DNA from 2 places in the Fusibacter fontis genome. Region 2 is predicted to be linked to the other one. Evidence: a T-box and tRNA genes for the amino acid it is inferred to sense, from the RefSeq annotation. Region 2 holds a T-box; the other holds one or more tRNA genes.
The links. The T-box of region 2 lies ahead of aspS (aspartate--tRNA ligase). A T-box ahead of a tRNA ligase gene usually reads a tRNA of that ligase, here a tRNA-Asp.
Positions count from the first base shown of each region.

Region 1: it has a tRNA-Asp gene. The T-box ahead of aspS (aspartate--tRNA ligase) is inferred to sense a tRNA for this amino acid. The anticodon was not compared.

Region 1 covers NZ_AP042445.1:1,918,846-1,934,362, forward strand. The annotation lists gene ACZ41W_RS08750 (fumarate hydratase) at 1-593, opposite strand, end outside; gene ACZ41W_RS08755 (thioesterase family protein) at 621-1,016, opposite strand; gene ftsH (ATP-dependent zinc metalloprotease FtsH) at 1,199-3,184, opposite strand; gene tilS (tRNA lysidine(34) synthetase TilS) at 3,229-4,608, opposite strand; gene ACZ41W_RS08770 (TldD/PmbA family protein) at 4,611-5,960, opposite strand; gene ACZ41W_RS08775 (TldD/PmbA family protein) at 5,960-7,348, opposite strand; tRNA gene ACZ41W_RS08780 (tRNA-Thr) at 7,574-7,649, opposite strand; tRNA gene ACZ41W_RS08785 (tRNA-Asp) at 7,776-7,852, opposite strand; gene ACZ41W_RS08790 (Ppx/GppA phosphatase family protein) at 7,908-8,822, opposite strand; gene ACZ41W_RS08795 (FtsB family cell division protein) at 8,833-9,144, opposite strand; gene ACZ41W_RS08800 (RNA-binding S4 domain-containing protein) at 9,162-9,413, opposite strand; gene ACZ41W_RS08805 (HU family DNA-binding protein) at 9,467-9,745, opposite strand; gene yabN (bifunctional methyltransferase/pyrophosphohydrolase YabN) at 9,841-11,304, opposite strand; gene ACZ41W_RS08815 (putative polysaccharide biosynthesis protein) at 11,320-12,936, opposite strand; gene ACZ41W_RS08820 (peptidylprolyl isomerase) at 13,011-13,991, opposite strand; gene mfd (transcription-repair coupling factor) at 14,062-15,517, opposite strand, start outside.
Region 2 covers NZ_AP042445.1:1,473,792-1,489,308, forward strand. The annotation lists gene ACZ41W_RS06660 (sensor histidine kinase) at 1-596, opposite strand, end outside; gene ACZ41W_RS06665 (DUF2161 family putative PD-(D/E)XK-type phosphodiesterase) at 630-1,343, opposite strand; gene ACZ41W_RS06670 (GNAT family N-acetyltransferase) at 1,384-1,986, opposite strand; gene ACZ41W_RS06675 (leucyl aminopeptidase) at 2,104-3,555, opposite strand; gene hutG (formimidoylglutamase) at 3,722-4,747, shown strand; gene gatB (Asp-tRNA(Asn)/Glu-tRNA(Gln) amidotransferase subunit GatB) at 4,750-6,261, opposite strand; gene gatA (Asp-tRNA(Asn)/Glu-tRNA(Gln) amidotransferase subunit GatA) at 6,258-7,712, opposite strand; gene aspS (aspartate--tRNA ligase) at 7,714-9,828, opposite strand; T-box leader at 9,895-10,141, opposite strand; gene ACZ41W_RS06700 (aminopeptidase P family protein) at 10,265-11,509, opposite strand; gene ACZ41W_RS06705 (ABC-F family ATP-binding cassette domain-containing protein) at 11,652-13,568, shown strand; gene ACZ41W_RS06710 (peptide chain release factor 3) at 13,738-15,333, shown strand; gene ACZ41W_RS06715 (cell division protein FtsX) at 15,458-15,517, opposite strand, start outside.

The DNA of each region.
Region 1 (15,517 bases), 450 kb from region 2:
TTGTCAATGGTACCACCAATTCCAATACCGAGGATGATTGGCGGACACGGATTGGAGCCGGCTGCTCTAACCGTCTCTACAACAAATTTCACAACCCCTTCCACTCCATCAGAAGGCTTTAACATTTTCACTGCAGACATATTCTCACTTCCAAATCCCTTAGAAGCAATTTCTATTTCAAATGCATCGCCTTCTACGATGTCGTAATATACAATTCCCGGGGTATTGTCACCTGTATTCTCCCTTATCAAAGGATCTCTCACAACTGATTTTCTTAAATAACCCTCTTCATAGCCCTGTTGAATACCAAGTTGAATTGCAGATGCTAATCCGCCATCTACGACTTGAACCTCTTGACCAATTTTGACAAAAGCAACCACCATTCCAGTATCTTGGCATATTGGTGCAACTAATGTCTCAGCCAAGCGCGCATTTTCAACAAGATCCATGAGAATCTGTCTTCCAACTTCAGAAGATTCCTTTAAAGATGAATGAATAAATGCATTTTTAATGTTTGAGTCTATTTTATAATTCATCTCAATACAAGCTTCTTTGACCAACTTTGTTATTTCATGCGCTGAAACCTTTCGCATAGCATCCCTCGAATGAATATATTTCTCTTACTTTTGAGATTTTTGATTAACTCGATTTAGAAATTTTTGTGCTTCAATAATATATCTTCCGTGTGATCCTTCACCAATTTTTTCGTTTTCATCAAAGGCTTCAACATCGAATTCTAATTTTTTGCCTTCAATTGAAGTCAACGTTGCAATCGCATATACTTTTTGACCAACTGGCGTAGCTGCAATATGCTTAATGTTCACATAAGTACCTACTGTACTCAACCCTTCATCTAAATTTTGTTGCGCACAGTTTAATGCTGCATTTTCCATTAATCCAATCATCATAGGTGTTGAAAAAACCAAAATATTGCCACTTCCAAATGCTGCTGCGGTATGTTTTTCCTCGACGATGAGTTCTGAGCGAAATTGATCTCCAACCGTTAATTTCATCATAGTTGTCTCCTATCTAGTCAAATTAAATTTAAGTCGTTAACGACAAATGTATTATTTTCTAAACATATATTTCTATAATACCATTTTCCACAAAAATATAAAAGAAAAACCGACTGTCCTAGTAGATCTTAGGACAGTCGGCGATTGATTATTCTTTGCTTCAGTGATTAGCGGTCTTCGCTTTAAACACTTTTTCCAAACGGATGATTCGGTTGTTCTTTTTCTTGCGATTGATTGTTTTGAATGTTTTGAGCATTCACCACTTCTGCTTCAAGTCGTTCTTTTTCTTCTTTCTCTCGAACCGCTTTTCGCTCGCTTTCAATTTTTTCACGATTTTCTTCTATATGAGATGCCAATGCTTCTAAACCATTTTCAAATGCCATTTTAAATTCATCACCACTAATGGTTTCAAATTTAAGAAGCGCTTCTGCAATTGTGTGAAGTTTGTCTAAATGATCTTCTAATAAAGTTTTAGCCTTATCGTATGCACTATCGACAATATTTCTAACTTCGCGATCAATTTCTGCAGCAACATGCTCTGAGTAGTTTTTCATCGAAGTAAAATCTCTACCTAAAAAGACTTCATCTTCTGTTTCATAACTCATTGCGCCTAAATTATCACTCATGGCATATTTCATCACCATTGCTTTGGCAATTTTCGTTACTCGACTTAAGTCATTTTGAGCACCTGTGCTGATATCTCCTAATACGAGACTTTCCGCTACTCGTCCACCTAATAAGATAATGAGTTCACGTTCCATTCCCTTTTTAGTTGCGTAACTTCTATCCTCTTCAGGTAATTGCATTGTGAAACCACCTGCACGACCTCTTGGAATAATCGTCACTTGATGAACTGGATCTGAATCCGGCAATACATTTGCTAGCACTGCATGCCCAGCTTCATGGTAAGCCGTTAATCTACGTTCTTTTTCACTGACAATTCGACTTTTCTTCTCAACGCCTGCAATTACTTTTGTAATCGCTTCTTTGATAGATTCCATACGAATCACTTTATCATCTTTTCTAGCAGATAGTAATGCAGCTTCATTCATGACATTTTCTAAATCCGCCGGTGTAAAACCAGGAGTACTTTGCGCTAATTTCGCATAATCCACATCGGTTGATATCGGTTTATTTTTAGCGTGAATTTTAATAATTTGTTCACGCTCACGAATATCCGGAACACCCACAGTTACTTCTCTATCAAAACGTCCTGGTCTCAATAGCGCTGGATCTAAAATATCCGGTCTGTTGGTTGCAGCGATGACGATGACACCTTGATTATCTGCAAAGCCGTCCATTTCAACAAGTAATTGATTCAGTGTTTGTTCACGTTCGTCGTGACCGCCACCTAAACCTGCTCCACGTCTTCTACCAACTGCATCGATTTCATCAATAAATACAATACAAGGTGAATTTTTCTTAGCTTCTTCAAATAAATCTCTTACCCTTGAAGCTCCGACCCCTACAAACATTTCAACGAAGTCAGATCCTGATATTGTATAAAACGGAACACCAGCTTCTCCTGCACAAGCTCTAGATAAATAAGTTTTACCGGTACCTGGAGGGCCAACCATTAGAATCCCCTTTGGTATTCTCGCGCCTAATGATAAATATTTTCTTGGGAATTTTAAGAAATCAACGATTTCTTGCATTTCCTCTTTTTCTTCTTTTAAGCCAGCCACATCTGCAAACGTAATTTTTCTCGCAGTATCTTTTACGATTTTTGCTCTACTTTTACCAAACGACATGACTTTCGAACCGCCACCTTGTGAGTTCTGCATAAAAATAAACCAAAACACACCTAGCAGAATAAACATGATCAGCGTAGGTAATATTTCTAGTAAAAACGGCGTACTACTCGGTTGAACACCATTGAGTGAAAAATCCTTTTGAGATTGTTGATACGCCAGGATCATATCACCTGTTTGAGTGGCAAGCATCGTCGGAACATAACTCGTAAATGCATCTTCATTTACTAATGTCCCCGAGACTTTATTCCCTTCTATCTTAACTTCTTTTATTTGATCATTAGCCATTTTACTAATAAATTGATCATAACTCAATTCTTGTGTTTTTGTGCCGTCAACACCAGCCATTTTCACAAAAATTACGATGCCAATAAATATTAGCAAATACATCAAGGCTTGCTTCTGACCTTTCTTCATAGCTTCCTCCTTTGGTGAGTGTACATCATATTATTTTAGCACAATTATCTACTTTCAACAAGTTCTCGAAAACTAATAATCATGATGTTTTTCGTTTTTTCTGTAATTTTGCATTGTTCACTGATTCTCATATCTTTTACCCAAATTATCTTTTCTTCATCACAAACTAAAGGGATTTTATCTCTTTCAACATTGGGTATTTTTTCATCGATAAAAAATGCTTTAATTTTCTTATTTCCCTTCATTCCAAGCGGAACAAAGGCATCTCCTTGTCGCCGATATCTCACTTCAAGATTTCCTAAAATGCAGTCTGCATCTATTGCAACACAAGTTGCACTATATTGATATCGATTTCTTTCTTCTATAGGAATGACTTTTGTATAAATTCTCTCATCGCATGGATCTCCCATCATCGTACAAGCATTCGATGAATCTGTAGATGGATATTCTTGGAAAATTAACGCACCATACGTACGGATAACTCGATGACGACTGTCTAACTGACAATACGCTCCCGACCGATTTAACAACATAATTTGCTCGATGATGTCAAACGATATATTTTTCAAGTCCCCTCGAAGTATCTCTATGCAATGTCGAATGAGTTGACGCTGTTCAGCTTTTGACTTGGTCTTCATTTTATCATAATCAAGCTGTATTCCAACCTGTGTTTGACGGCAATACGTCTGAAAAAGTTCCTTCTGGTAATCGCTCCAAAATGCTTTTTCTTCTTTCATAATCTGTACCGTACGCTGTATCGCGTCTTGAAATGATGGATTGTAATGGGTTGACAGATGCGGTATTAATTCATTGCGAATTCTATTTCTCAAGTAGTCATTTTCATCATTGGTATGATCCCGTCGTGGTTCTAAACCATTTTCCAAACAATAACTTTCAATTGATTGACGATCAACATCCAAAAGTGGTCGAATAATTTGTTGATCTCGCATATATTCAATCGATGCGAGACCATCAATACCTGAACCTCTCAATAAATTCATTAAGAACGTTTCCGTTACGTCATTTTTATTCTGAGCAACTGCAATTTTTGTTGCCTGTTCAATATGTCTAACTTCTTCAAATTTCTCATATCGCACAATGCGCCCCGCTTCCTCAAATGAAATATTATTTATCTGAGAAAGCGATGACACATCTACTTTAAAGGTATAACACGGAATGTGATTCTGCGCACAAAATGATTGACAGAACTGTTCGTCCGCGTCTGCAAACTCTCCACGCAACATGTGATTGATGTGTACTGCCACTAAAGATATTGGCCATTCGTCTTTTATGGCATTCAAGGCATGTAATAACGTCAAAGAATCAGGTCCACCTGAAAATCCAACGACTACCTTATCACCGGTCGTCAACAATTGATTCTCTTTGATTGTTTTTCGAATTTGACACATCACATCACATAGCATTTTTATTCTCCTGAAATGGCAAGTTTTTTAATTTTTACAGATGCAGAACCTGTGTAAGGTTCCGCCATAATTGAAAATTCAAAGTCTGAAGAAAACGCTTCGATATCATTTAAAAGTTCGAAATAGTTTCCAGCAACTGTAATTTGCGATACCGGCTTTCCAAGTTTTCCACCTGAAATCTCATAACCATGGCACTGAAGTGAAAAATCACCTGAAATTGGGTCAAGTCCGGCATGCATTCCTTGTAAACTCGTCACATAAACGCCCTCACCAATATCTGAAATCATCTCATCAAACGAGATGGTACCCGGTTTAACGATCAAATTAGATGGTGAGATGCCAACCGTTCCTTTATAAGACGCCTTACTGGCATTTCCAGTAGATTCAACCCCGTCTTTATTGGCTGTTTTAAGATTATGGAAAAATGTTTTTAGTACACCTTCTTCAATAAGTGTGTTCTTCTGTGTCGCAACGCCTTCTGCATCAAAACTTGAAGAAGCTAATCCCATCTCTAAATGCGGATCATCAACAACTGTTAAAACCGAAGTCGACACTTGATCACCTAATCGACCCGCCATTTGAGAAAGGTCTTTCTGAACGTGCTCTGCATTGTAAACGTCGATAAATGCACTAAAGAATTCTGCAAACGTCCCATTTTTAATGACAACTGGACATGTTTTTGACTTAACGGTCTTTGCACCCAACATACTGAGCGCTTCTTCAGCAGCTTGTTTGATAATTTTAGCTTGTGATAGCTGATAAAAATCATTGGATATGTCGTATCCAAGACCCGTCCTTGTATCTACTCCGTCAGAAACCACAATCATCGCATATGCATAACAAATATTGGATAGTTCAGTGACATCAAGACCTTTGGTGTTTTTAATACGTCTAAACGACTCAGATTCATTGTATTGATTATATGAAATACTTTTGATTCGAGGATCATATGCTTTTAGTTCGCGTTCTAACGACAACATAAATTCTATTTTTTCACTGATTGGAGATTGACTTAACTGCTCATTATAATGATTGATTTCCGGATAAGACTCTGAGCCTTTAAATAAGAACACTTCATCGTCCGATTCAATGACTCTTGCATTGTCATATGCTTCTAAAACGAGCATTTCGATGGCTTTTTCATCAATAATTTCTGAATACGCATATCCGAGTTTACCATCTAACATCGCGCGGTAGGATAAACCACTATTTTCACTTAAATTGTACTTATCAATCGCACCATCATATACTGAGATATCAGTTGATTTATTTCGAACATAATAGATTTCTTGCTCTTGAAATCCCTTTTGTTTTCCCTTTTCAAATAAAAGTTCTAATAATCTCGAATCCATTACGCTTCCTCCCTTCCGCCTACTGTTATTTCAGATACTTTTAGCGCAGGTTGTCCAAGTCCCGCAGGAATCGAGCCACTTACAGAACCACACATCCCTTCTCCAGAACCAAAATTATCACTAATCATCTCGATTTTTTGAAGCACTTCAAGTCCAGTTCCAATTAGAGTTGCGCCTTTTACCGGTGCTGTAATTTTTCCATTTTCAATTAAATAGCCTTCTTGTACAGAAAAATTGAATTCGCCTGTCGCTGTGTTGACAGAACCTCCACCTAAGTACTTCGCATAGAGTCCATACTCAATAGACCCAATCATGTCCTCAAACTTGGATTGTCCATTTAAGATATACGTATTGGTCATACGTGAGGTTGGCGCAAATTTATAAGATTGTCGTCTAGAAGAACCTGTGATATCCGCATTCATTCTTCTTGCATTGAGTTTATCAATCATATATCCAGTCAAAACGCCGTCTTTAATTAAAACATTTCTTTGAGTTGGCGTTCCTTCATCATCATAATTTGATGAGCCCCATTCATTCGCTATGGTTCCGTCATCTACTGCATTAACAATGTCTGAAGCGATTTTTTGTCCCATTTTATCCGCGTAGACACTATTGCCTTTAGCAACAGATGTTGCTTCCAATCCATGACCACATGCCTCGTGAAAAATAACCCCACCAAATTTATTGTCGAGAATAACCGGGAATTTTCCACTAGGTGACGATTGTGCATCTAGCATCGTCTTCGCAATACGTGCAGATTCTCTTCCAATCCACTCGACGTCAATTTCATCATACAGTTCAAACCCTTTGCCTGAACCTTTTCCAATAAACCCTCTTTGCATTTTTCCATCTTTTTGTGCGACCGTGTCTATTAAATAGCGTGTACGAACACGTTCATCTTCAACGAATTTTCCTTCAGAATTGGCAATTAAAACATTCTGCTTATAATCTAAATATGTGACAATAACTTGGTTGATTGAAGCGTCATATTTTGATGCTGCTTCAAATCCGCGTTTCATCAAATCTACCTTTGATTGTTTCGAAACACTTGAAGGCATAACCTTAACCGGATGTGCTTGAACAGGGGATGTCATGACAAAATCTATTTTAGCATTTTGAGGAATCCCTTTTATCGCTGCTGCCGCTTTTTTAGCCACTTCCACTAAGTGATCTCGGCTATTTTCACAAGTGTATGTATAAACACTGTTTAACCCTTGAAAAATTCTAATGCCAATGCCATAATCTCTACCTGATAATGATTTTTCAATTTTGCCTTTTACCAATTCCATCGAATTGTTAAAACGATCTTCGACAAAAATCTCAGCAAAGTCACCACCAGTTGATAAAGCCGCTTGTAATACGTCGCTTACAACTTGCTTATTTAACATGCCGCTACCTCCAAATGAATATTAATAAAACATATCGTAACACTAAATAATAAACGATGTATGGTGAGTGTGTTAACATTTTATTAAGAATTGAAAACTGTTAATAACGCAAACCGACCCTACACCTATTTATTTTAACCCATTACATATTTTCCAACAACTTATTTTAATGAAATCTCTATCCCCACACGCAAAAAAACCTTCAGATTTCTCTGAAGGTTAAAATGGAGCCGGTGATGGGACTCGAACCCGCGACCTACTGATTACAAGTCAGTTGCTCTACCAATTGAGCTACACCGGCATAATATATATAATTTTGCTGCGCACCCTCCTAGAAACTTCGTTTCTCATGTCGGGTAATTTTGCTGCGCCCCTCCTAGAAACTTCGTTTCTCATGTCGGGTAATTTTGCTGCGCAAAATTATAAATGGCGATCCAGAAGGGACTCGAACCCTCGACCTCTAGCGTGACAGGCTAGCGTTCTAACCAACTGAACTACTGGACCGCGTTGTTACGAACAAGATTTATATTACACGATTGAGGCAGTTTTGTCAACACTTTTAGCCCAATTTTTCGACGATAAATCCTTCTAAATTATCATAGTCGCTAGCAAAATACTTTTCTATCGCCAATTGATCTAAAACTTGTTGTAATATCAATCCCCCGGCATAAATAATATCCGCTCTTTTCTCCTCAAGTCCAACAATTCCTTTTCTTTCTTCTACAGATAGATGCAAGAGTTTTTGATTGTAATTGCTTATTTGTTCTTTTGTTACGCAAAGTCCATGGACGGCTTGACGCGAGTAAACAGAAACTTGATGTACCATTGTAGCAAAAGTCGTTGCTGTTCCTCCAATTCCAATTGCTTCTGATATTTTATAACGAGAAATTTCATGGATCACTGTCTCAAGTGCGTCTTTGATATAAGCATCTATTGTACTTTTCTCATCTGAAGTCGCTGGATCGTGCGATATAAACGCACCCGTCAATCTAACTGCACCGATGTCCAAGCTATGCGAGAAGATGATTCCCTGCTGGTTACCCACGATTAATTCCGTTGAACCACCGCCAATATCTATAATAAGTAGATTTTCATCTGTTAGATGTGCGCCCATCAAAACGCCTTTGAAACCAATCTCCGCTTCCTTCTTACCACTGATAACTTCAAGTTGCATTCCCGTTTGATTAAAAATCATTTGTTTAAAGATGTCTGAATTCTTAGAATCTCGAACGGCACTTGTCGCCATGATAAAAATATGTTCTGCGCCAAACGAGATTGCTTCCCGCTTAAAGCTATCAATCGCATCTACCGAGTCTTTCATTCGTTCGATATCCAGCATTTTAGTTTCATTGACACCTTTTCCCAATCGAGTCATCCTCAATTTTTTACACGCATCATCAAATCGCCCTTCGTGGTAATTTGCCAACAAAAGACGGATTGAATTCGTCCCTACATCTATACACGCTACTTTCAAAAGAACCTCCTTATTCACCATCGCCTTCATCTTGCAATCCTTTTATCAAGAAAATGATTTCATTGGGTTTTACCATTTTTAATCGCTTTCTAGCAATTTGCTCGACCGCTTCTGTCGACAGAGAATAAATGTACTCATCTTCAAGTTTATCAATATCGCGATCAATCATCGCAATTTCCGTTTTCAATTCCTTCTGTACCCCTTTTAACTCATCAAGCTTTGTCTCAGTTTGGTACATCAAAAATCCGTAATATCCCAGAAGCATCAACACGATGAGAAAGGTTACTTTATTTCGCTTAAAAAATTTCCTTTTGGTTTTCATTGGAACAACACCATCTCCTATTCACTTTCAGAAATGACCTCATATAATAACTTTGAACTCTCTTTTGTGACGTGTTCATCAAGCGCACAAATCTTCACTTGCATTTGTTTGCTCCCTAGGCGAATACTGAGCTCATCTCCAATTGCAACTTCTGTACCTGGTTTTGCTACTTTGCCATTAACAAGAATTCTGCCTTGATCACAAGCTTCTTTCGCAATAGTTCTTCTTTTTATTAGTCTAGCATTTTTTAAATATTTATCAATTCTCATTTTGTACCTCCATAAATCAAGAAAAAGCAGCTAGGCTGCTTTTTCTGATATCATTATGCATTTACTGTTTCTTTTAAAGCTTTACCTGCTTTGAAAACAGGAGCTTTTGAAGCTGGAATATTAATTGTTTCTTTAGGATTTCTAGGGTTTCTTCCAGTTCTTTGTTTTCTTTCTCTAACATCAAAAGTACCGAAACCTACTAATTGAACTTTACCACTTTTAGCAAGTTCTTCCTCTACGCTTTTCATGAAAGCATTTAATGCTAACTCAGCATCTTTTTTAGTTAAACCAGATTTTTCAGCCATACTAGCTACTAATTCAGCTTTATTCACAATATAACCTCCTCAAATTATTAAGTTGTTTTAACTATTATAAGTATACGTTGAAATTTCAACTTTTACAAGAGTTTTTATAAATTTTTTCATAATTATTTTGACTTTTTAGATTCACTCCACAAAACGTTCATTTCCTCACGTATCAATATGTTGGGGGTCTTATTCATTTTTTTCAAGTTTTCTTCAATATATGAAAATCTGTTCACAAATTTTTCAATTGCATCCACAAGCGCTTGTTCGGCATCAATTTTCAAAAGACGTGCGACATTGCTGATAATGAGCAGCAAATCTCCCAGTTCTTCTTTTATTTCATCCTCACGGTTTTCTTGAATCGCAATTTCCCACTCTTTCAGTTCTTCGTGAATTTTCTCAACTGCATCAAGAGGCGAATCCCAATCAAAGCCCACAGCAGCCGCCTTCTTTTGTACTTTTTGAGCACGCATCAAACTTGGCAAGCTATAAGTCACCGACTTCATACTTTCTGCTATTGAAGTTAAGGCTTTTTCTTCATCCTTAATCATTTGCCAATTTGCCAAAACTTCCTCTGAATCTTTCACATCTACAGAACCAAATACATGAGGATGTCTACGAATCATTTTTTCACAAATTCCACGAATGACATCATTCATGTCAAAGTAGCCGTCATCCGATGCAATCGAAGCATGAAAAACCACTTGTAAAAGTACATCTCCAAGTTCCTCAATTAAATTTTCCTCATGACCTTTCACAATGGCATCTTTAACTTCATAGGCTTCTTCAATCAAATTACTTGCTAACGACTCATGTGTTTGCTCTCTATCCCACGGACATCCATTTTCACCTCGTAAAATGGCAATAACATCTTCGAGTTCTCTGAGCTCATGGCGAATAGATTTGCCACCTGGCACAAACAAACTTGTCAAATGATTAAAATCATCTGGTGTGTGATCGAGTTCGCAAAGCGGCACTGTTTTAATCATTTCTTGACAAGGAATACCAGCCCCTCTGATAATGGTCACCAAATGTTCATCCTCCCAAACATCCATAAGCGCTAATTTAAGATGAGATGCTGACATTTGATCATAAACTTGAATAAACAAATGATCCTTGGTTGCATTCATCCACTCATGTTCTACATTAAGAGCATCTAATATCACAAAACCATTTACGGGATCATATTTAAGCGCCGTTACAATGGCATCAATAAAACTCGTTCCATGTACGATGCGAAATTTATCGGATTCGCTTAAATTTTCTTCTATTTTATAACGTTCTAAGATGATTGACACCGTTTTTTCTGCAACAAACGGATTACCTGGAACCGCATACAAAATATCATCATGTTCTGCTAGTGCAATAATCTCATTGGCAATAGCTTCATACACCTCATCAAACGACTCAAATTGATGATAGTAGTCATCAAAAGACTGATAGCACATACCTTGTTCAACTAAATATGGAACAACGGGGTGTCGATCTGTTCTTAAATAAACAGTTTGTCCACTTGTTAAAGTTTTAAAGGCATCCATCGTCAAAAAAGATTCACTACCAGGTCCCATACCTACAATTGTAATCACCTCATGACCTCCTATCTATTTGAAAAATCTATCATTTATTTTTTTGAGTTTTGAACCACCTGGCATCATAATATAGTCATCCTCTGTCAACGTCTTTGTTTTAAAGAGCATCACTAAATAAACCAACATCCCAACTCCAATCGCAAAAACAGTTGCAAGTTTTGGAGAGATTACGAACAAACTGAGTTGATATGATCCCACAACGGCCACACTCATCACCAAAACTGATGTCAGCGGTTTTAGCAACACTTCTTTAAATCCAAAGGAAATATCTGCACGTTTTTTCATCGTAATGAGATTGAGCACAGTCGCCGTTCCATAAGCTGCAAGAGTTGAAATCGCCGCTCCATAAATATTGATTTGAGGAATTCCTACTAATATATATGTTAAAAGTATCTTGATTGCGGCTCCAATCAACAGGTTAATTGCCGGTCTATTTTGTAAACTGAGTCCTTGTAAAATTCCCGTCGTTACTTGAAACATTCCCAAGAAAATCACGCTAAAGCCTAGAATCGCTAAAATATTTCCCGTGGTTACTGCATGTTGTACTTGATTCGGATATAGAAGTTCCATAATAGGTTGTGCTAATAATACCAACCCCGCTGTTGCTGGAAGGCTAATAATCAACGTCATGCGAATCCCATTTTGGATTGTTCGTTCTAGCTGCTTTGTGCCTTTTTGAACAAACAAAACCGCAATTGCAGGCACGATGCTTATTTGGATTGCAGAAGTAATTACTTGAGGTAAATTTACAAGTGTTGCAGCATATCCACTCAGCATACCATAAAGGTCATTGGCTTGATCTCCCATGCCGATATCCGCAAGTCGATTCATTACAACCAGGACATCGATTGAATTCATAAGTGGCATCACAGCTGCTCCAAGTGTAATCGGCACTGCAATGAGGACAATTCGCTTCATCATGTCTGGAATACTTGCTTTTTCACTCGCTACTTGTTGTGTAAACTCTTCCTGATTTTTCTTTCGGAACCGCTTATACATCATGTAAATAACCACTAACCCCGCAAGAGCACCTGCTGTTGCACCAAACGTGGCACCTGCAGCAGCATACTCTAAACTTTTTTTAATCAAGATCACTGCGAGTCCATATCCAATAATAACACGGGCGAACTGTTCATAAATCTGTGAAGCCGCAAAGGGTTTCATTTGTTGAAACCCTTGGAAGAACCCTCTAAATACTGCCATGAGCGACACTAAGAACACGGCAGGCGCTAGTGCTTGAAACGAAAGTATTGCTTTCGGATTATTAATTTTATCTGAGATCGCTTCAGCGCCAAAAAACATAAACAAGGATCCCAAAATCCCCACGCTGGTCATCAAGACCATCCCTGATCTAAATGTACGATCTAAATTGGCATAGTCTCCCATCGCACGTTGCTCAGAGATAATTTTTGCAAGTGCGGTTGGCAACCCTGCCGTTGCAAGGACTATAAAAAAATTGTAAATTGGATACGCACTTGTGTAGTAACTTATCCCTTCTGGCCCTAATAGATTTGCTAAAGGGATTTTAAAAAAGGCACCAATAATTTTTACAAAAACGCCTGCAATACCCAAGATAAACGCACCTTTGACAAATGAATCTGCTTGGTGCTTTGCTTTATTTTCTGACATAATTAAATCTCCTATTATAAAAAGGTCAGTACTGGACTGACCTTTGCTTTACTTTTGAACCATTATTCTTTGATTTATTTTTCTTTTTCTTCTTTAACTTTTTCCATAAATGTTTCTATTTTTGCTTCAGCTTTTAAAGCATCAATTTTTTCAACGTATAGTTGTTGTGCTAAAGCAACGATAATCTGTTCTTTTTGCTCATTAATTTCTGATTCTGTCTTTCCAGCTTCTATCATTTGATTCACTGTTAAAGCATCTTCAACTTTAATGATATGAAATCCATGCTCAGTCTGAACTGGATCGCTTACAGCTCCAATCTCTAACGAAAATGCAACTTTGCTAAACTCAGAAACCATTGCATTTCGGCCAAAATAACCTAAGTCTCCACCTTCAGAGGACGAACCAGGATCTTTTGAATTTTCAATTGCCAACGTATTAAAATCTTCACCTGCATCTAGTTTAGCTTTAATTGCTTGTGCAGTTGCTTGATCTTCTAATAAAATATGACGCGCTTTTACTAACACTCTTTCTGAAGCATAAAGCTCATCTAACTTTGTCTTATTTTCTGAAGCTTCTTTATATACGATATCTTGAAATGCTTTGATGTACATATTAATTTGAATTTGATCTTTAATAAATGCCTCTGTTGCACCAGCTGTTTCAAAATATCCTTTTTTAACACTGTCTTCTTCAAGGGATGTGTTAAACTTATCAATGTTTTCTTGAAGCGCAACTTCATCGATTTTATATCCAGTTGATACCACGTACTGTTCAATCACTTTGTTAATCACTGTGCTGTTGACGATGTATTCTTTTACACTTTCAGAATTTTTCACACCATCTACTTCAGTTTCCATATATTCTTCTCCGTACTGAGCTAAGTAAAGGCCGTACATTGTATTGAATGTATCTAAGTCAATGACTGCGTCGTTAACTACTGCCACTGCGTTTTTAGTATCCACTCCTGTGCTTGTCTCATTTGAGCTTCCTTTTCCTGAACACCCTGTTAATGCCACCATCATTATCACTAATAATCCGGCAATTATCTTTTTCATATTAGACATCCTCTTCTCCTCGTTATATTGATATCAGATGGCATGTATCCTATTTCATAACCATCTCTCATTATACATTTAAATATTCACTATGAAAACTATATATTTTTTCAACAAAATTTTCAAGCATTGTTAATTGTTCTTCTTTTTTTCTTAATCTGTTTGTAATTTTAAGTTTTAATAGTGGAGGAGACGATGCTACAAATGTCACATTTTTAGAATCTTCCGCCATAATTCGACTTACAAAGATCGGGCTAATCGGGTGATCTGGACTAAACTTGAGAGTGAAATCTTTGCCATCTTCGTTGATTTCGATGATATTCATCCATTCACAAAGAGATTTTACATACGCAACGGACATTAAATTGCTAACAGATGTGGGAACCGTCCCAAATCGATCTTCAATTTCTTCATATACGCGATCAAATTCAGATCTTGAATCAATTGCAGCAATTTTTTTGTAAATCTCAATTTTCATTTGATGATTGCTAATATACGTTTCAGGAATAAAGGCATTAATTGCAAAGTCGATTTTTGCTTGTAATTTTTCTCTGACAACTTCTCCTTTTTTCGTACGCATACTTTCTTCGAGTAATTTACAATACATATCATAGCCAATCGCTTCCATATAGCCATGTTGTTCAGTTCCAAGAACGTTGCCTGCACCGCGAATTTCCAAATCTCGCATGGCAATTTTAAAGCCTGCTCCTAGTTCTGTAAATTCTTTAATGGCCTTCAATCGTTTCTCGGCAACTTCATTTAGAACTTTATTTTCTTGATAAAAAATATAACAATACGCCAGACGATTGCTTCTTCCAACGCGCCCGCGCAATTGATAGAGCTGCGAAAGCCCGAATTTATCACCATCATTTATTATAATTGTATTGACATTTGAGATATCGAGTCCAGTTTCAATAATCGTCGTTGATACCAAAACATTGAACGCATTATTCATAAAATCCATCATCAACTTTTCTAGTTGATGCTCATTCATCTGACCATGAGCATAATGTACGATTGCATCTGGCACAAGTTCTTGAATTTTTGCAGCTACACGATCAATATCGACAATTCGATTATGAACAAAATACACTTGACCACCACGTTCGATTTCTCTTGCGATTGCTTCTCTCATGAGATTTTCATCATATTCTACGACATAAGTTTGAATCGGATAACGATCTTCAGGTGGATCTTCGATCACACTCATGTCCCGAATTCCAATCATCGACATATGAAGCGTTCTAGGGATAGGAGTCGCCGTCAAGGTAAGAACATCGATGTTTTCTTTTAATTGCTTGATGCGTTCTTTATGCCTTACACCAAACCGCTGTTCTTCATCGATAATTAAAAGGCCTAAATCCTTAAATTGTACATCTTCAGATAAAATTCGATGTGTCCCTACAACAACATCTACAATGCCCTTTTTACAATCCTCAATGATCTTCGCCTGCTCTTTCTTCGTCCGAAATCTTGAAATCATCTGAATATTTGCAGGGTACTTAGAGAATCTTTCTACCATATTG
Region 2 (15,517 bases):
TAACGCTCGTTGTGTTCTTCTTTTCTTAAAAATGAATTGTAATAGCCAATTAGACTAATTAACAGAACCGCCACAGTTGCCCGAATAATGGCAACAAGAAGCAACGTCGCCATCACTGAGTTAGAAAAATACGCCTGAATGCTATACCGCGATATAAATTCAGCAGCATTTCCAAGAAAATCACTACACAGTGCAGCAACAAATAGCGAATAGAGCGATTTATTGGGATTTCTAAAGTAAATAAACGTAAAGACAACACCATAGGTTAAGTCGAAGAATAAAAAATTAAAATCCGCCCAAAAGGCATTGGCAAAACTTCCGTAAAAGTAATACCCTGTAACCGTTCGAAATAAAAGTCCAAAAGTAGAAATTCCAACTGCTGTATAGATTGGAACCAATCGCTTATCCAAATAGTAGTAGATTGGCAAGATCACAACAGCGAGATTAATGGTATAGTCAAATGGAAAAATCTTCAGATAAAAACCAGAAATAATTGCATCTACCACTGCAATCAACATCATTTTTTTAATTTGAACATCAATATAAACATTTCGGTCTAAACGATCCTGTAAACTTCTATTTTTTTTGTAATCCATGCTTACCCCACATCGCATTTCATGTTAAATGATTCATTGTTCATTCAAAATGAACGAAACCACTTCTTTGTATTGTTCAAGTGCCTCAATACCGTTATTTGTAAGCTGATACTTTCCTTTATCTATGCGTTCAAACCACTTATAAAAGTTGCGATTGAGAATACCAGAAACCTTTGTAGTGACTAGTCCAACAGATACAAATTCCTTGGCACTTTTAAAAGCATGTAGATGCATATAATGTGCAACGAGTAGACATTGTTCTTTATAGGCAGTCATTAGTTTTACTTTTGTGGATCCAGCCTTGTTAAAATCACCATGTCGTTTGTTAAATTCACGAATGAGAGCCATTTTCTTTTTATCTTTCAACTGTCGACTTTTTTGAAAATCGAAAGATTCTGGCTTGATTACCTCAGTCACCATAGGTGTTGTTGCCCTGAAATTAACAAGCAACAAGCCTATATTCAGTCTTTTCAAAGTAAGCAACGTCATCTTAAATCGTTTGGTCTCTACTGCCTTGAAATCGTGTACGACTGCAATGTACACAAGATCTGCAAGACCTTGTCGTTCGACGGCTTGATTGATGACCTCTAAATTTAATTTTAGTTTCATTTCAATTGCAATTAAAAAAGAGGGGTCGACGAGTCCAACCATATCAATTGAATGAACTTCTGATTTAACAATGCACTGTTTTTCTGATATCAGCCAATTTTTAACGGGTTCGTGTAAGTCCGTCTCTACATTTCCCATCCTAGTAGCCCCTCGCAGTTATTTTCATACAAATTCATTTTTACTTTATTATCGTGCATGTTTCCGCATGATGAACAGAGAACTCCCAAACTTGTAGACGCTCTTCATATACATCCTCAGACAAAACAAATCCAGCGTTCAGTAAAACATGTTGTGACGCACCATTATTCGGTTCAACAAAAGCGACAACTTTTTTCACCGTCTGATCTTGACTTGCCCATTTGACTAAGGCACATACACCTTCTGTCGCAAAATGTTGATACTGAAAATCGACTTCTATGCCATAACCAATTTCAACTTCGCCAGATTCATTTGGAGGCCCTTTAAAGCAAAGGCCTCCAATTATTACTTGTTCACTTTTAAGAATCATTTCCCAACTAGTGTACCAAAAATACTGATCTGGATGACAAGTTGCATAGTAGTAAAGTTGATTAAAGGTATAGGCCATCTCAGGATCCTGTTTCTCCATCGTCACTTTAACGCCTAAATTTTTTTGCACTTCACCATAATCATGTACATAATGATATAAATTATTTAAATCTAAAGCGACGATTTTCAAACGTTCTGTTTCAATACTAAGTTCTGTTTCAATACTAAGTTCTGTCTCAATACCAGTTTCTGTCTCATGGGTGAGTTCTCTCACTGATTCACATCCTAAATGCATTTTTCTTTATTATAGGGTATTTTCATATGATTTGCATGTATTTATTCATTTGCTCTATTTATTGCAACTTGTTCCATTTATTACTACATACGCTATTTATTGCAATTTGCTCCATTTTTTAGCGAGATAAATCAGAGGAATCGTACCGGAACCCGTCCCACCAGCTGAATAAGGACCTTTTGCTTTCTCAGTATAAGCCGTTCCAGCAATATCCACATGCACCCATGGTAAGTCTTTGACAAATTCTCCAATAAATAGTCCTGCTGTCATCATACCTGGCATTCCTGCAGAGTTCGTCAAATCAGCTTGCTCGTGTTTAAGCATTTTTTTGTACGCTTCATATACAGGCATTCTCCAAATTTTCTCATCCGCTTTTTCAAACGATTTTTCTACCAAATGATAGAAATCGTCATTATTGGTAATCACGGGTGCAGCTTCAGAGCCCAAACAACTTACAGCAGCGCCAGTTAACGTCGCAATATCAAGAATATGTGTCGCTTTTTCATATTCAATGGCATATGTCACAGCATCTACCAATGTCAATCGACCTTCTGCATCGGTATTTCCAATGAAAATACTTTTACCACCCATAGATGATATAATATCTCCCGGTTTATAACTCAAACCTGAAATCATATTTTCACAAGCAGCTACAACTGCTGTCACGTTGGCTTTAATCTGTAGTTTAGAAATCGCGCCCATTGCAGCAATCACCGCACTTGCCCCACTCATGTCGTCTTTCATTGTCAACATAGAAGCTGTTGGTTTAATTGACAATCCACCTGAATCGTAAGTCAACCCTTTGCCGACATAAACCATCTGCTCTTCAGAATTGGGTGCCCCTTTATGACGCATCACAATTAATTTTGGTGCATTGGAGGATGCCTGTGCAACTGCTAAAAATGCGTGCATTCCCATGTCTCTAATGGCCTTTTCTTCTTTGATTTCTACTTCGAGTCCTGCCGCTTCGCCATAACTCTTAGCCATGTCCGCAAGATAGGCGGGTGTCATGATATTGGCTGGTGTATTGGTTAACATTCTCGCAAAGAGATTCGCTTCTGCGTGAATTTTCCCCTCTTCAAAACCGTTTTCATCATAAGAACAGCCTGTTATAAATACCGACTCAATCCCAGTTTTAGGCGCATCCGACTTGTAAGTGTTAAACGCATATGTACTCATAACAAGTGTTTCTGCAAGGGCCCTTGATTGCTTTGCATCCATTTCTTTGACAGATGTTAAATCTATTCCAAGTGTCTGCACTTTTTTCCCTTGAAGACCTTTAAATGCTTCTGCAAGCGCAGTTCTAAACTTAGATGGACAAAACTCATGAGATTCTCCCAATCCTACAAGGGCAATTTCCATCAAGTGTCCTTCATTTAAAAGCGAAAGTTGATAGCTCTCACCTGATTTTCCAGCGAACAATTCTTTATCTCTTAATGTTTCAAGAGGCAATGACAGTGTTGACGTATTTTGTTGATCTTTTGATAAGGTGATGATGATCCCTTCTACCGTTTTTAAATCTAGTTGCTTTAACCACTCAATTTTCATTTGATCCTCCTATTATTTTGTGTCCCTAAAGTTTTTATATGATTATCATATCATAGTCATTTTAATTTTTCATCATGAATCCACTTAAAATGAATCATCATTTTGACACAAAATGGACGCAAAAGGCGTATAATATAGAAAGAAATTAAAAATGGAGACAATCAAAATGAGTAATCAATTTCATATGAACAATTTTTCAAAATTCTATCAGCAACCTGACATGACACAGTGGTATGGCCGAATTGACTCAGTCGATAACTATGATGCCTTCAGATGGCATCAGTGGATGCAGCCGCTCAATCTTGAAAAGACCACCGAAGCATCTCAACGGGCTTCAGGTGGTGTAAGAATCGCCCTTTTAGGATTTAATAGCGATGAGGGTGTTCGTAGAAATCAAGGCCGTACAGGTGCTTCAAAAGGACCCGCAAGTATCCGTAAAGAACTCAGAAACTTGCCATGTAGCTTTACTCAAGCTTTAAAACTCTTTGATGCGGGCAATATCCTCTGCGAGGATGAAGATCTAGAAAGTAGCCAAGAAGCATTGGCTATCGCTGTGGATCGATTGTTAGATATGGGCATTTTTCCCATCGTTTTAGGTGGTGGACATGAAGTGGCATATGGCAGTTACAAAGGGCTTATGAAACAGCGAATGACACCAGCCATTATCAACTTCGATGCGCACTTTGATATTCGTCCCTATCAGACTCAAGGGTCTTCTGGAACGATGTTTCGGCAAATCTACGACGATTTAATAAAATCACATTTGCCTTTTAGCTATTTTGCTATTGGAATTCAAAAGCGTGGTAATACCGTTGATCTCTTTAAAACCGCCGATCGTATGGGCGTACAATATTTAATGGCCAAAGACATCGGTGAAGGCGATTGCAGTGATGCATTAAAACTCTTTAAAGTATATCTAGATTCGCATGAACATCTTTATCTGACCATTTGTACCGATGTATTTTCTTCTGCGTTTGCGCCTGGAGTCAGTGCAACACAACCGCTGGGTCTCAATCCTGAACGCGTGCTTAAATTTTTCAAAATGGCTTTTCGCTCTGGTAAAGTAAGACTTTTCGACATTGCAGAAGTATCGCCGAGATTTGATAATGACAACGTCACCTCAAATCTCGCAGCAACTTTTATTTTTTCTGCAATTAACTCCATCGCATCGATTCATCAGATCGCCTTGTAAAGTCAAGCGGCTAACAATGTATAAAAAACTTGTTCGGTTGACTTTGGATCGGCGTTGCCGTTTGTCAATTTCATCATTAGACCGATAAATGCTCCCATTGCTTGCGTTTTGCCACTTTGGTAATCTGCCTGTATTTGGGGGTTTTTTTTGAGTATTTCAGCTCCAAGTTCCATCAAAACAGAGATGTCCTTCATTGGCCACCAACTGCGAGCATCTAGAATCGCTCTAGGACTTAATGGGTCACTATCGCCAATCAACAACGGTACAATGCGCTTTGCAATGCCCATATGAATTTGTTCGCTTCCCAGCAAGTCTGCAAGTTCAGCCATTTGCATCGCGCAAATGCTGAGTTGATCGTTTTCTTCAAAACGCTTCACCCATTCTGTCACGAACACATTTGCTAAAGCGTATGGGTGTGTGGTGAGTTCAGCTGCTTCAAGGTACAGTTTCACCACTCTACCATCTCGCACCAGTTGCTCAGCTACTGACTCCGATAAATTAAAACGCTGAAGAATTTCTTGTTTATACGAATCCGGTAATCGCGGCATCTTTTGCTGTATATCCGATAAATATGACGCCTCAAGCTCAATCGTTCTTAAATCTGGATCTGGAAAGTATCGATAATCATGCGCGTCTTCTTTCGAACGCATCGAAAGTGTTTTTTCACTTTCTGCATCCCAACGTCTTGTCTCTTGCAAAATCACCTGCCCCGATTCAATTAAACGCACTTGTCTCGCGTATTCATACTCAATTGCCTTGGATATTGCAGAAAATGAGTTTAAGTTTTTAGTTTCCGTTCTCGTACCATACGATGCCGTTCCTTTTTGTCTCACTGAAAGGTTGACGTCACATCTAAAAGCACCTTCATTCATTTTTGCACTTGAGATGCCCAGATACAGGATGATGCCCCTTAACTTTTGAAGAAATGTCTTTACTTCATCCGCAGAACGTAGGTCCGGCTCAGTCACAATTTCAATGAGTGGGACGCCCCCTCTATTATAATCGATCAACGTCCCTTTTTCGGGATGATGAATGAGTTTTCCAGCATCTTCTTCAATATGCAATCTCGTGATACCGATTTTTTTTGAAGGAAGCGAGGCTGTCACATAGCGTTCATCTGTCAGTTGGCGGTTTGATGCTGTTTTTGATGCTGTTTTCGAAACTTCCGTCATTAGGATTTCCACACTTCCGCCCTTTCCAATGGGAAAATCGCTCTGTGAAATTTGATAAGCTTTGGGTAAGTCTGGATAAAAATAGTTTTTTCGGTCTTGTCTTAAGGTACTTGATACGGAGCACCCCAGTGCATATGCCGCCTTGATTGCAGATGATACAACGCGTTCGTTGAGTACTGGCAATGCTCCAGGTAATCCGAGACAGACTGGACACACCTGAGTATTTGCAGGTGCTCCCACAGCAGTACTACAACCACAAAATATTTTGCTTTTGGTATTGAGTTCGACATGAACTTCAAGACCAATGATCATTTCATACGAATCTATCTGTTTGTCTCTCATGCTTTAACCCTCCAGATTTTCTGTGTTTGTTCAAATAAATAAGCCGCCGATAAAATATGTTGTTCGCAAAATCGATTGCCAATGAGCTGAATGCCAATAGGGAGTCCATTGTCATCAAATCCTGCATTCAATGAAAGTGCTGGCAGTCCCGCTAAATTTACCGGAACGGTATAGATATCCCCTAAATATGTTTCAACCGGAGTATGTGATGCATCCAACCGATAAGCCGTCGTCGGGGTAACTGGAGATAAAATGACATCATAGGACTGAAAGAGGCGATCAAATTCTTGTTGAATAAGCTTTCTCATTTTGAGTGCCTTTTTGTAGTATGCCTCATAATAGCCAGAACTCAATGCATAGGTTCCTAATAAAATCCGCCTTTTTACTTCTGATCCAAACCCTTCAGCGCGCGTCATTTCATAAAGTGCTTCAACCGAAGCGTGATTTTCCGATTGATAACCATACTCGATGCCGTCGAATCTTGCAAGATTGGAGGAAGCCTCCGATGACGACAATAAGTAGTAAGCAGGAAGCGCCAAATCTAAATAGTTTAAATCTACAAGCTCAACAGTGGCTCCTAATTGCTCATAGACCTTTGCTGCTTCTAACACGGTTGATTTAACCGAGTCTTGAATTCCACTTTCTAAAAATTGTTTTGGGAGTGCAATGCGCAACTTTTTAGGATCTACTTGTAACAACGCATCTAATTTCAACGTTTCCGCAGCGGTAAACGTACTGTCAAGGGCGTCTTTAACGGATAAGAGTCGATAGATGTACGCGACTTCTCGAACACTTTTAGCCATCGGACCTATTTGATCAAGAGATGAAGCAAATGCCACAAGGCCATTACGAGAGATACGACCATAACTTGGCTTTAGCCCCACGACTCCACAAAATGAAGCCGGTTGCCGAATCGATCCTCCTGTATCTGAACCCAGTGAATAGGTCACTTCATGACTACTAACGGCTGCCGCTGACCCTCCTGAGCTCCCACCGGGTACACGGCTGAGGTCATGTGGATTTTTGGTCCTTTTAAAATAGGAGGTGCTCGTATCCGATCCCATGGCAAATTCGTCCATATTGAGTTTTCCTAAAATGATGGCATCGTTTTTTTTCAGGAGTGTTGTGACATATGCATCATATGGAGAAATATAATTCTCTAACATCTTTGAAGCACAAGTCGTCGGTAGATCGACTGTACAAATATTATCTTTCAACCCCATTGGAATGCCAGCAATCTGAGACAAGGGTCTTCCTAATTGTCGTTTTTCATCAATTTTTTTGGCTGACTCGAGTGCACCTTCAAAGTCGGTTGTAATAAAAGCCTGAATATGAGGTTCTGTCTGTTCAACATGGGTTATATAGGCTTGGGTTAACTCGGTACAGGATATGGTTTGATTTGATAACCATTTGCTTTGATCAAATAAAGATGCTTCTATCCATTCTTTCATACTACGCCTCCTCTGTTTTAATTTTAAAATAGTGTGCATTTTGACAGTCCACCAATCTCAATGCGCCTAAGTCAAGCGAATGAGATATCACCTCATCGGCTCTCAATGCTGCTTGTGTCTGAAATATCACTGAAGAATGAGGTTCACTGCTTGATTTTTCTATTGACGCTTCATCTAGCGTTATCGTCTCAAAAATTGCGTCTAGTGCACTTAGCTGATCCGCAAATCGAATCATTTCCTCCAAATCTGAAGTAAAAGACTGCTTTTCATCTTCCGTTAAATGCAGTTTTGAAAGCTTTGCCACATGCTCAATGGTTTCAGTCATGCGATGTACTTGAGGCACACCCTCTGCATGTCCCATTTGTAGAAACAATTCTTCTAGCTGTTCTGAATCAACCATAGAAGGGGATTGCATCATTGGACATGAACCATCTCTCATTTTAGGAAAAGCAATGACTTCTCGAATGGACGATGCGCCTACTAATAGCATCAAAAGTCGATCCAGACCAAACGCAAAGCCGCCATGAGGCGGGACACCGTATTCAAATGCTTGTAGCATAAAACCAAATCGACTGCGAATTTGTTCATCAGAAAATCCCAAAGATTGAAACATTTTTTCTTGAATCTCCGTTTCGTGGATGCGAATACTTCCACTCCCCAGTTCAATGCCGTTAAGCACTACGTCATACGCCTTTGCTCTCATTTTGCTCGGATCACTATCAAAATAACCCAAATCTTCGTCTTTCGCTCGAGTGAACGGGTGATGCATTGCAACATATCGTTTTTCCATCGCATCATACTCAAATAATGGAAATTCAGTAATGAGTGCAAATGCATAATCCGTTTGTTTTCTTAGATGCATCTTATCTGCAATTTCAATCCTCATGCTTCCCATAATGGCACACGCCTTTTCGTGTCTTTCCGCACAAAACACAATCAAATCTCCTGCTTGTGCACCCCCTGCCTCAAATAAGGCTTCAAGAACACTTGGATCGTAGTATTTTGTCAAGATCGATTGAATCTCGCCACTTTCACTGATGGAGATCCAAGCCATCCCATTTGCACCGTATCCAATGGCACTTTGGGTCAATTCATCTATTTGTGCACGTGTAAGTGTGCTGCCTTTTTTGATTACCAACGCTTTGATGCGCTGATTTTGATCGATGGCCTGATTAAAAATTTTAAACCGACCTTCACTCATGATCTCTGTCACATCGACAACTGGCATATCGAATCTCAAATCAGGTTTATCTGTTCCATATCGCGCAATTGCGTCCGCATAGGGAATGCGAACAAAAGGCAACTGCACGTCAACGTTGAGCAGGCTTTTCATAATGGCTGAAAAAAATCGTTCAAGCATCATAATCATATCTTCTTCGTCTACAAAGGAAAATTCCATATCCACTTGTGTAAATTCCAGTTGCCGATCTGCCCTTAAATCTTCGTCCCTAAAACATTTTGCAATTTGAAAATATCGATCAATTCCTCCCACCATGAGGAGCTGTTTATATATTTGGGGTGACTGGGGAAGTGCATAAAAAGCGCCTTTCTTTAAACGACTAGGAACTAAAAAATCACGTGCACCTTCAGGCGTACTTTTCGTCAATATAGGGGTTTCCACTTCAATACATCCAAGTTCAGATAGATATGATCTAACAAATTGTGTCATTTGATGTCTCAGTTTGAGGTGCTTGACCATTTCTTCGCGCCTTAAATCTAAATATCGATACTGAAGTCTCAGTTCTTCTTTCACCTTATGAGATGCCTCAATGTTAAATGGCGGATTTTTTGCCTCAGAGTCAATCTGTAAATCCATTGCCTTTAAATCAATGGTACCGGTTGGTATGAGTGGATTGATTGTGTCTTCATCTCTCTTTTCCACGATGCCAATGACTTCTATAACGAACTCACTTCTTAATTTTTCAGCGCGCTGAAACGACTGCTCATGCATATTTTTTGCATCTACAACCACTTGGCAAATGCCACTACGATCTCTTAAATCTAAAAAAATAACGCCTCCGAGATCTCTTCTTCTTTGAACCCAACCCTTTAGAATAGCCGTCTTTCCAATGTCTGATTCTCGTACTTCTCCACACATATGTGTCCTTTGTCGCATTTTATTACTCCTTTCTTTTTTGTTGTATCGAGAGCAATAAAAAAAGCCCTCGTTCCTGTTTATAGAAACAGGGACGAAAGCTTATTTCGCGGTACCACCCAAATTGATCGTAAGATCCAGCTCATCGATACGGACTAAATGTCGATATCTACCGAAGATAACGTTTCGGAAACGTTCAAGTCTACTTAGCACAAAGCTTTTTCGATTGAAAACTCAGAGATGTTCTTCATTTAATACTCAGTTGCCAATCTCCCACCGCCATTGGCTCGCTTGAACGTCTGTCTTAAATTACTCTTCTCGTCATCGTCTTTTAGTTATTGTGTTTATTCTACGAGCAAAATAAAATCCTGTCAAATGTTTTTTTTAAATTCATTTGATTTTTTTATGCTCATGACTTACTTGTTTTTGGTGCTCAAAATATACTTGTTTGTATCGATCATGACTTACTTGCCATAATTGCTTCGATTTCCTCAACTGATTTTGGAATAGCAGCAGAAAGCACGACATTTCCTTCTTCTGTAATAAGGACATCGTCTTCAATTCGAATGCCAATCCCTTCTTCAGCAATGTAAAGACCAGGTTCAACTGTTAAGATCATTCCCGGTTTTAGTAGTCCATTTCTGCTGCCAATATCATGGACATCTAACCCTAAGTAGTGGCTTACTCCGTGATAATAATACTTCGATAACTCACTATCCTCTTTGATTAAACCGATTTGCTTAAGCTCAGAAGTAAGGGTTTCAGAGCATACTGCGTTTAATTTATCATATGGAAGTCCAGGTTTCATAGCATCAATAACTGCTTGTTGCGCCTTTAAAACAATGTTGTAAATTTGTTTTTGACGCTCTGAATAACGACCACTCACTGGATAAGTTCTCGTAATATCCGCTGCATATTCGCGATATTGAGCACCTAAATCCATCAATACCAAATCGCCATTTTGTACTTGTTTTTCATTTTCGACATAGTGTAAGATAACGCCGTCTTTTCCAGAGGCTGCAATCGTTTGAAACGAGCATCGATCAGCGCCATTCATGCGGATTGCATGGGCAAATGTCGCTTCTAATTCATACTCGTACACACCTTCTTTTAGAACAGAAAGCACTGCATCTAGGCCTTTGTGTGTAATTTCAACTGCCTTTTTAACCTCTTCAATCTCTTCCTCTGATTTGAGGACTCTTAATTCACATAAAATATAGTGAAGTGATTTTATCGTAACAAATGGGAATCTCGTCGTAAAATCTTTAGCAAATTTCGCCGCTGGACTATCGTCTTCATCCCAACTTAATTTTTCTAAATCTAAGAACAATCTTTGAACCGTACCATTGTATACAGCTCGACTTAACCAAGTATTAAATCCTTCTAAATACTGAATATCTTTAATTCCTGAAAGTTCCATTGCCGCTTCTTTTGTGAGTTTTCTTCCCACCCATTTCTCTACATCATAGTCTGGTTTTTCAATAAACAGGACTGGTTCAAGTCCTTTTTCGCTTTTCAACATCGCAAAAATGAATTTTTCTCGCGTACAACCAGTGAAATAGAACATATTTTTATTTGCATAAAATGGATAATGTGCATCCGCAGTGCTTTTAGGCGCTGTTCCAGCAAATAATATCGCCATATCACCAATTTCCATCAAATTACCCAATTGATTTCTGTGTGATTCATATAGTGCTTTCATGTCATTCCCTCCTGAGATATCGTTTTAGTTGTCATTTGTTGCTTTGCTCATAAGAATTCAGTCATTTTTTGTTCTCCACTATACAGTTTATCATATTATGATAGAATAGAGAGAGTAAATTTAAATAAGATAAAGGTGAATTATGCATTTATTAACATGTGAAAACATCACGAAGAGTTATAGTCTCGTAAAACTATTTAACCAAATCAATTTATCCATTGATTCTACAGATAAAATCGGCCTCATCGGCATCAACGGCACTGGAAAATCCACGCTTCTCAAAATCATATCAGGGCTTGAGCAAGCAGATGAAGGCAATATCATTACCATGCGCCATCTTCGAATTAACTACATGGCTCAGGAGCAAAATTTTCAAGATGAACATACGGTATTAGAGCAAATCTTTGACAACCAGACGGAAGAAATGCAGGTGATCAAAGCATACGAACACGCCTCAATTCAATTGGAAAAAACGCCCGATCATCCTGAGATTCAAGCGACTTTTAATCAACTTTCTGAGCTGATGGCAATTAAACAACTGTATGATTTGGAATTTCAAGTGAAGAGCATACTTCATTCTCTTGGTATTACTGATTTTGATGCAAAAATCAAGACACTATCAGGCGGACAAAAGAAGCGAATCGCTCTTGCAGAAGCACTTGTAACACCTTGTGATCTTCTGATCTTAGACGAACCGACCAATCATTTGGACAGTCAAACGATTTTATGGCTTGAAAACTACCTTAAAAATCGCAATGGCGCACTGCTCATGATTACGCATGATCGATATTTTCTCGATCGCATCGTTAATAAGACCATTGAACTTTCCGGTGGCGCGCTTTATGAGTACCAAGGAAATTACGAGTACTTCATAGCGAAAAAAGCGGAACGATTAGCACTTGAAGCCAGTACGCAATTAAAACGACAGAACATGTATCGTCGAGAACTTGCTTGGATGCGCGCAGGTGCTCAGGCGAGAAGCACAAAATCAAAATCTAGAATCCAAAGATTTCATCTTCTTGAAGAACAACTTAAAACAGATGCAACTTTAGAACTTGTCATGGAAACAGGTTATACGCGTTTGGGCAATAAAGTCATTGAAATGAAAGACGTCTCAATGGCATTTGACAATCAACAGCTTTTTCAATCTTTTGAATACCATTTCACAGCAGAAGACCGCATTGGAATCGTTGGCAGTAATGGATCAGGTAAAACGACGCTACTCAACCTAATTTCGGGCAAATTAACACCTACCTCCGGGATCATTGATATTGGTTCCACTGTCAAAATGGGATATTTCACTCAAGATTTTGATGAATTTTCACATCCAGAGCAACGTGCAATCGAATATATTCGAGATATTGCAGAATTCGTCGTGACACCGAGTGGTTATAAGATCAGCGCTTCTGAATTAATGGAAACCTTTTTATTTCCGTCTGAATTACAATGGACGCCTATTGAAAAGCTTTCAGGTGGAGAGCGTCGACGATTACAACTTCTTGGGATATTAATCAGCGCACCAAATGTACTCCTACTTGATGAACCGACCAACAATTTAGATTTAGATACATTAAAAGTCTTTGAACAATATCTAGATGATTTTAAAGGTGTGATTTTATGTGTTTCGCATGATCGTTATTTTCTAGATCGAACTTGCGATAAGCTCCTTGCATTTGAATCAGGTACTATTGAACTAATCGTTCAAAGTTATAGTGACTATTTGGAAAAATGGCTTCAAAGTGCTTCTGTTCAAAATCAAATGAGCAAATCCAAACCTACTGCAAATGAAAAGACCGAGACGAAAACAGATCGAAAAATTCGAAAAGAAAAATTGAGTTATCAAGAAACAAAAGCACTTGAGAATTTACCAGCTGAGATCGAAAAAATCGAACTAAGACTGGAAGCATTGGAACAAGAATTCACACAATTTGCGACTGATTTCGGAAAACTGACCCAGCTCAGCAGTGAAAAAGATGCATTAGAGATGTTACTACTTGAAAAAATGGAACTTCTTGAAACTCTAAAAGAAAAAGCTGAAGCATTACGCACGTCTATTTAAAGAAATGCGTGACATCGTTACAATTTTGTTCAAAAGTTGACGCACACTTTAAATTGAGATAAAATTTAAAGGTTGCTGACAACGAAATAAGAACTGTAAACGCCTCACGACAGATTCGTCTAGGCGTTCTTATAAAATTAAACTAGTGAGATAAAGGAATAGGATTGAGATGAATCAAGAGATGATTGATGAAACCAAAAAGCGACGCACGTTCGCTATTATTTCTCACCCGGATGCTGGTAAAACCACATTGACTGAGAAATTATTGTTATACGGAGGTGCCATCCGGGAAGCTGGTACAGTAAAATCCAGAAAATCACAAAAACATGCGGTATCTGACTGGATGGAAATTGAAAAACAAAGAGGAATTTCTGTAACGTCTAGTGTGCTTCAGTTTAACTATGGCGATCACTGTATTAATATACTGGATACGCCCGGTCACCAGGACTTCAGTGAGGACACGTACCGAACACTGATGGCAGCTGATAGCGCAGTCATGGTTGTCGACTCGTCAAAAGGTGTTGAAAGTCAAACAAAAAAACTCTTTAAAGTATGTAAAATGAGAGGCATTCCCATTTTCACATTTATCAATAAAATGGATCGCCAAGGTAAAGACCCATTTGAGCTTTTAGAAGATATTGAAAACAGTTTGGGCATTCGCTCGTATCCCATGAACTGGCCGGTTGGTTCTGATAAGAGTTTTAAAGGGGTTTACAATCGAACAAAAGAGCAAATTGAGCTCTTCAACGACAGTAATCATGGCCAAAACATCGCAAAAGCAGAAACCGGGAATTTGTCAGAAGCAAAATTTTCAGAGCTTCTTGGACCTCAACTTCACGAGAAATTATTAGATGACTTAGAACTTCTAGATCACGCAGGCGATGAATTTGATTTAGACAAGATTTTACATGGAGAGTTAACGCCTGTATTTTTCGGTAGTGCATTAACAAATTTTGGTGTTGAACCCTTTTTAAAATCATTTTTGGAATTAACACCTCCACCATCGCCACGCGAAAGCGATCAGGGCCTTGTGGATCCAGAGTCAGAAAACTTTACGGGCTTTATCTTTAAAATTCAAGCCAACATGAATCCAACACATCGCGATCGCATCGCCTTTTTAAGAATTTGCTCGGGTAAATTCACCAAGGGAATGCAGGTTAATCACGTCCAAGAGAACAAAAAAGTCAGGCTGGCACAGCCGCAACAATTTATGGCACAAGATCGAGTGATTGTTGAAACGGCATATCCTGGAGACATCATCGGGTTACATGATCCCGGTATCTTTAGAATTGGCGATACGCTTTGCGAAGACGGTTCTGGGATAAAATATGCGGGTATTCCCGTGTTTGCACCAGAGCATTTTGCAAAAGTCTATACGAAAAATTCCCTCAAACGTAAACAGTTCATTAAGGGGATCGAACAATTATCTGAAGAAGGCAGTATTCAAGTTTTTAGACGTCCGAACATCGGCGTCGAAGAACTCATTATCGGAGTGGTCGGTGTCCTTCAGTTTGAAGTTTTAGAATATCGCTTAAAAAATGAATATGGCGTGGATATCATCATCGAATCATTGCCGTATCGTTATGTCAGATGGATTAAGTCGGATGCGTTTGATCGTAAAGACATTTCCATGACAATGGATACCTTACTCGTTCAAGACGAATATGAAACGCCAGTTTTAATTTTCCAAAACGAGTGGTCTATCCGTCAATTTGAAGAACGCAATAAAAAATTGACGCTTCAAGAAATATCGCTTAGAAATTAGACTGAGGCAATTTATCAAGATACTCGCATGATGCAATTTTTTATGTAATAGAATCATTTTATTCTCTAAATTTAAAAGCTGAATGTTGTAAACTTTGTCGTTTCAACATTCAGCTTTAATTTTTCTATTTATTTTTAATGAGTTTTAGTCCAAATAAACTCGACAATAAACCAAGAATTGCTGA